2 regions of the Halobacillus sp. ABA4_118 genome follow, and region 2 is predicted to be linked to the other one. Evidence: riboswitches for the same ligand, from Rfam matches in the RefSeq annotation. Region 2 holds a riboswitch; the other holds the start of a gene.

Region 1 (3,413 bases), 1.9 Mb from region 2:
TTTCTTCGGAGTAGAATTTCTTGAATACCGGATCAATACTTGCTGTACTGCCGGCAATTAAGGAGGTACTGGAGTTTGGCGCCACAGCCATCAAATAACCGTTTCTCATGCCTTGCTGGGAGACTTTCTTCTGCAGGGCTTTCCAGTTCCACGTGCCTTCCTGGTCAAACGACCGTTTAACAAAAAATTCTCCGGTTTCCCAGTCGGATCCCTCGAAATATGGATAGCTTCCTTTTTCAGCGGCCAGCTGACTGCTTGCTTCAATGGCGTGGTAGGCAAGCGCTTCATATACCTCCGATGTATATTCGAGAGCCTCATCTGATTCCCAGTCCAGCTGCTTCTTGGCGAGAAGGTGTGCCCAGCCGAAGGTACCGAGACCGACGCCGCGGTAGGAATGGTTTGTTAACTGCGCTTGAAGGACAGGAATCGTATTTTGTTCAATGACATTATCCAGCATACGAACCTGGATGCTTACGAGGCGCTTCATAACGCCCGCAGGAACGGCACGGCCTAAGTTGACACTGGACAGGTTACAGACGACAAAATCCCCCGGGGTTTTTACCGAAATGATTTTTCCGTCTTCGACATACTGTTCCTCCTGCACAGTCGCTTTTTGATTCTGGGCAATTTCTGTACAGAGGTTACTGCAGTAAACCATGCCCTGATGGCTGTTGGGGTTCATACGGTTCACTTCATCCCGATAGAACATGTAAGGGGTCCCGGTTTCCAGCTGACCGATCATGATCCGCTTCATAATTTCAATGGCGGGTACTTTTTCCCTGGACAAATCAGGGTTTTCGATACAGGCCTGGTATTTTTCCCGGAAAGAACCGGCTCCTTTATGTTCATCAAAGTGGTCTTCCAGAGAAAAGCCCATAACCGTACGAACTTCGTGAGGATCGAATAAATACCAGTCCTCCCGGTTTTCCACCGCTTCCATAAATAAGTCAGGGATGGATACCCCTGTAAACAAATCGTGGGTGCGCTGACGTTCATCTCCGTTGTTCAGCCGGCTGTCCAGAAACGGGAAGATATCCTTATGCCATACGTCCAGATACACGGCGACCGCTCCCTGACGCTGGCCGAGCTGATCCACGCTGACCGCGGTGTTGTTCAACTGTTTCATCCATGGAAGGACCCCTGAGGAAACGCCTTTGAATCCACGGATATCGCTGCCGCGGCTGCGGATTTTACCTAAGTACACACCGATGCCCCCGCCATGCTTGCTCAAATTGGCAATGTCTGTGTTGCTGTCATAGATGGACTGGAGAGAATCATCGATGGTATCAATGAAACAGGAGCTTAACTGTCCATATCTCTTTCCGGCGTTGGAAAGGGTCGGGGTAGCAACGGTCATGTACAGGTGACTGAGAGCCCAGTACGCTTCCTTCACAAGAGAGAGGCGCTTGTTTTCATCTTCCTGAGCCATTAAAACCATGGCAATAATCATAAAACGCTCTTGAGGGAGCTCGAAAATCTCCCCGGACTTACTTTTTGCCAAATAACGGTCCGACAGCGTTTTCAGACCGATATACGTAAATAAGTGATCCCGTTCCGGCGTGATAACCTGTTCCAGTTCATCCAGTTCTTCTTTTTTGTAATAAGTGAGCAGCTTGTGTGTGTAAATCTGTTTCTCGATCAACGTCTCAATCAAGCCATGAAAATTTTGATAGGCCTTCGTTGTGCTGCGGTTCCCTGCAGAGGCTTCGTACATACGGGTGAGCAGGATCCGGCTGGCCGCATAAGTCCAGTCCGGTGCCGCTTCATCTATTTCGGCGAGGCACTCGAGGATAAGGGCATCTGCCTGTTCATCATAGGGTTTGTCTGCGATCTGTGAAGACTGCTTTTCTAAAAAATCGTCCAGGGGAAGCTGAGGAAAGTCGTCCTTCCATTGTTGAATCTTGTCCGTCCAGCTTGTCGTCGTTAATGTGGCAGCCATAGTGTCACTCCTTTTTTTTCATAAAAAAAACCGCTCTTTGGGGGTGAGCGGATGAAACCATGAAACGAAAAAAAGGAAGAGACAAGGCTCTTTCATTTCATCGCTTCATCTTCTCAATCCCCGAAGAAGTTGAAACTGCGACGAATGAAGACAGGTCTCCTGGCTGACACTCGTTCTTACTCCGGTCCTTCCCGTGCGTGGCACAGTGGTTTTACCGTTTCGCGAGTGCTGACAGTTGCGGGGGCAGCTCCGGTTTTTCACCGGATTCCCTATTAAGCCTTGTGGCATCTTCGATTCGTTCATACTATATATAGTGTTTTTGTTGTTATTTAATAGCTTATCTAGTGTTTTTATCATAACGTGGGTGGATGAATCATGCAACTCTTTTCTTTTGGATGGTTGGTAGGATTCCCCTTTTTTCGATAAGGGAAACCAGTGAGTGGCGCGGTTTTATATACTATAATGAAAGTGGGAGAAAAATTTTTCAGGAGGGTTCAGAATGAGTGAAACATTTAACTGGCATAAGGAAGCAGAACGCCAATGGGACAGCCGTTCAGATATGTGGGGAGAAAAGAGCTGCACCATGTGGGAAGAGGGAAGCAGGAAGAGCATTGTCCCTTTTGTGAAAAAATATCTGCCGGCCGGCACAATTGCGGACCTTGGCTGTGGAGATGGATACGGTTCCTATATGTTATCCAAGGAAGGGTATGACGTGACAGGCGTGGACCTTTCCAAAGATATGGTGAACAAGGCCAATCAACGGGTGGACGATCATGCGCAGCTGAGGTTTGTGCAGGGCGATTTGGCGGATCTGCCTTTTGAAGATGAACAGTTCGATGGCGGAATGGCTGTTAATTCACTGGAATGGACAGAAGTACCTGCAGCGGGGCTGGAGGAAATGAAGCGGGTGCTGAAGCCGGGTGGACGCCTCTGTATAGGGCTTCTTGGCCCGACAGCAATGCCGAGAGTGAACAGCTACCGGAGGCTGTATGGGGAAAAAGTGATCTGCAATACGATGATGCCATGGGAATTACAGCAGCTGGCTGTTGAAAATGGCTGGGAAGTGATCGATGGAGAAGGCGTTTATAAAAGAGGGGTGGAACCTCACCTGCTTGCCGATCTTGATGAGGATTTGAAGCAGGCGCTGACATTTATGTGGCTGTTCATTTTGGAGAAAAAATAAACCGGCACCTATGAACAGGTGCCGGGAGTGTGGACTATAAATGCTCGTCAAAAGAGTTAAGGTTATCTTCGTCCGTTTCATCCCAAAGGAAAACGGCAAGCATCCGGTCCACTTCTGCAAGCTCATGCAGACCGGAATGTGTGGCCAGATTGTTGAAAATCAGCTCCTCTTTGTACTGACCGAAGGGAACAATCTTCTCCAGTCTGCTGACACTGGAAGAGTGGACGAGTCCATCCCAATGGTCTTCTTCCGGTTCCGTTCCGTTGATGACGCCCGCAATGGCAAGCACTT
Region 2 (3,413 bases):
GATCCGCGAGCGGGTTTTTAAGCAGACCTTGAAAAGCGGCCCCTGATACAGCCAGTGCGCCGCCTACCAATCCTGCAAGAACGACCCTCGGCAGCCGGATCTGCAGAATAATTGCCTTCAGAGTAGGATCTGTCCCTTCAGACACAGGCAAAAATGGAAGCAGCTGCCCGCCGATGATGCGGGCAATAGCTTCGAAGGAAATCGGGACACTGCCAAGGGAAGCCCCGAGAAAAATGCTGAACACTAAAAACAAGACACTGCCAATATAATGTGTCGTCTTATTCGCTAAAAATGTCTGGATAAACGGCTTCTGCAAGTTCCTGAACCCCTTCAACTAAACGTGGACCCGGACGTGTGACAAGATCGGAATGAACATCATAGACTTGTTCTTCCTCTACAGCAGGTACGGTGTCCCAGCCATCCCGGCTTAACACACTGCCTTGAGGATCTTCTGTGTAATAGCCATACGTCGTAATGATGACGTCCGGCTGCAGTTCAACAATTGCTTCATTGTTCATTTTGAACCAGCCTTCCTGATCCCCGACAACGTTTTCCGCCTGAATAGCAGCCAGCATTTCATTCAAAAATGTGCCTTGTCCACCTGTGTAGATTTCAGGTTCCGGTGACACTTCCACAAATACATCTTTTTTGTCTTCCTCAGCAATCGCAGCCGCCTTTTCTTCAACCGCTTTCAAGTCTTCCTGCATACCAGAGACGATCTCTGAAGCTTTTTCGCTTGTTCCGGTAATATCTCCAATCGTGGCAATCGTTTCATAGACCGTATCGAACGAAGAAGCATCCTTAACGACATAAACGGAAATCCCTGCATCACGAATCTGCTGAAGGGCTTCTTGGGAAGTATGCGCTCCGGAAGCATGAGCAAGGACTACATCCGGCTCAAGTGAAAGGATTTTCTCTACATTCAAATCCTGTCCTCCGATCTTTTCTTTTTCGGCAGCTTCTTCCGGGTAATTGGCGAAATCACTAACCCCGACCACTTCCTCGTTCAAGCCAAGTGCAAACAGGATTTCCCCATTGCTTGGAATTGTACTGATAATATTATCCGGTTCTTCTTCGATGGTCACTTCATTATCCATAGCATCCGTTAAGGTCAATGGATAAGAACCCTCTTCTCCGGACGTTTCATTTTCTTCTGTCGTTTGGTCGGACTGGTCCTCGGAAGACTCTGCACTCTCATTCCCACCTGAAGCACATCCTGCCAGTAGACCGATGACAAATAACACAGCCAGCAGCTTTCTCCATAAATGTTCCATCTTTATTCCTCCCCTTATTCCTTGGAACACAAAAAAACACATCCCCGGAAAAGATGTGCACCATTAGAAAACACCGCAGACGGGTCCCTTCTAATCTTTCGACACACCCTCCTATCCGCGTAGGTTTTTTGGTGTTTAAAGCAGGCAGGTCTCCTGACTCCAGGTCAACAAGCCCCGCTCCTTCCCATACGTTTTTGCGTACAGTGGATCATCTGCGGGTCTCTCTCTGTTACAGTGGCGGGACCGTGCTGGAATTTCACCAGCTTCCCTATTAAGCAATTGAGTCGTTCAATTGCGCCTGCTTTTCCAATATGTAGTTCATTTCTATTGTAAACGAAATTTGACTAAATTGCTCCCATTTTCTTTTTTTTGCCGGACTTTATTTAATCCAACCTGCCTGTCAAAGCTGTCCATCCTCTTGTCATGATCCGTCCATTTCACTAACGTGGACCAAAGAAGCTTGAATGATATACCTTTCAGGCGCGTCTCCAACAAAATTAAACGGGTAACAAGTAGTCAGTGTCAATGTCGGCTCCTTCTTATCCACAATGACAGAGCGGTCGTCTGCGTCGGTAACCCAGGTCTTCTCTACTTTGTATTCATAACGCTTTTGTTCATACTCATAAAAAAGGGAATCTCCTTGTTTGATATCGCCCAGGTTCGTAAAAACCGTCTCCCGGTGCCCGCTTAACACGGTATGCCCTTTTTCATCAGGAGTGGTGGTCCACTCACTCACATACATGCCGACGCCCCGTTTCAGTGAATCCTCATCCGCGCCCCAGTAAGTGGTGTACCCTTTGTTAAGCATCGGGATGATCAGCCTTCCCATCTCTTCTCCTTTTTCATATGTAGATACTTGCTCACTGTACACCTTCTCTTTCCCTGCCGTTTTACGATCAGGGCCATCCAAGACCGCCATTTCATTTAATTCCGTGGAAGCTTCCTCCCATGTACTGATTTCTTCTTGGGAGACCTTCTCTACTGCACCGGCAGCATTCCACCATTGAAGTCCATAAAACAGAGAGATGGAAAGCCCGATGGTTATGATCCCAATAAGAAATTTATTCACGAAAAAACCTCCCTTTTCATTAATAAAGAAAGGGAGAAGCCGCTGTGCGGCTTCTCTATCTCCTTCTTATGCTGTCTCTTTTCTTCTGTACAAAAGGGCGACTCCGGCAGCAGCGGCAGCAAGTGCACCTGCTAATGCGTATACCGGTTCATTGGAAGACGTGTCTGGAAGCTCACCGCCTGCAGCCTCTTCGAGTGTCTGGGCATCCAGGACTTCCTGAGGAATTTCAATAGAGCCTACTCCATTGAAATTGGAAAGAGTGACATCAGAAGTCTGACTGATAGTTACAGATTCACCGCTGTCCTCAAACATCATTTTCATGTCCATCATCATACCTGTCATATAATGGTTTTCTTTATCAATGGTTACTTGATAAGAGAAATCTTCAATTTCAACTTTCTCCATCAACTGCTCCATCATCTTCTGCATTTCAGCAGACTGCTCCGAATCCTGCTGACTGCCGGAAGATTGAAGCATTTGCGTGGACATTTTCAATAGTTTTTCGCCGTCACCTTCATAGGTCAGTACATAAGCGTCATCTTCCGCACTGACGGCCATGTCTGAGGCAAGCGGCATCGCTTGGGACATCTGCCCTTCTGCCATCATGGATTTTTGAAGATTTCCAAGATCTCCGGACATTTTCACCCAGCCTTCCTCAGGCATCTGAACGTAATACCCATCCTCCGTCAAATATGATTCCGTTTCCTGACCGGCAATGGTCGTCATCATATGCATTGTAAGAGGATCAAGCATGACATCCGCCTTTGATTCAGATGTCACTTCGGAGTTTTCTCCGCCTTCCATCCCTGGTACTGTCTGTTCAGAAGACGTATGGATCGTATAGCTGTCCAGATCCATCATCGCTTCGTTCGATTTTTTCAAGATGTCTTCCGCACTCATATCAGCCGCAGCGGCTTGAAGAGGTAACGCAAACAGAACAGCACCAGCCATCATCGTACTCAAAAACTTTTTCTTCATCCAAACACTCCCGTTTCATATTGGCTTCTACGGTGAGTTTCCTATGTATGTATGATCCAAAAGCTGAAACAACCCACTATTTTCCACCTACA

Evidence for each region. A riboswitch is a leader RNA that binds a small molecule or an ion and turns the genes downstream of it on or off. The one in region 2 is predicted to bind cobalamin.
Region 1: it holds a riboswitch for cobalamin, as region 2 does, so the genes downstream of both, ACXAGL_RS08990 (ribonucleoside-diphosphate reductase subunit alpha) here and ACXAGL_RS18990 (ABC transporter substrate-binding protein) in region 2, are expected to answer to the same signal.

Annotation. Positions count from the first base shown of each region.
Region 1 covers NZ_JBSWWS010000001.1:1,808,312-1,811,724, forward strand. Annotated here, with positions in the region: gene ACXAGL_RS08990 (ribonucleoside-diphosphate reductase subunit alpha) at 1-1,939, opposite strand, end outside; cobalamin riboswitch at 2,073-2,246, opposite strand; gene ACXAGL_RS08995 (class I SAM-dependent methyltransferase) at 2,439-3,122, shown strand; gene ACXAGL_RS09000 (alpha/beta hydrolase) at 3,157-3,413, opposite strand, start outside.
Region 2 covers NZ_JBSWWS010000001.1:3,695,994-3,699,406, forward strand. Annotated here, with positions in the region: gene ACXAGL_RS18985 (FecCD family ABC transporter permease) at 1-316, opposite strand, end outside; gene ACXAGL_RS18990 (ABC transporter substrate-binding protein) at 279-1,274, opposite strand; cobalamin riboswitch at 1,401-1,591, opposite strand; gene ACXAGL_RS18995 (class D sortase) at 1,696-2,343, opposite strand; gene ACXAGL_RS19000 (DUF6612 family protein) at 2,410-3,321, opposite strand.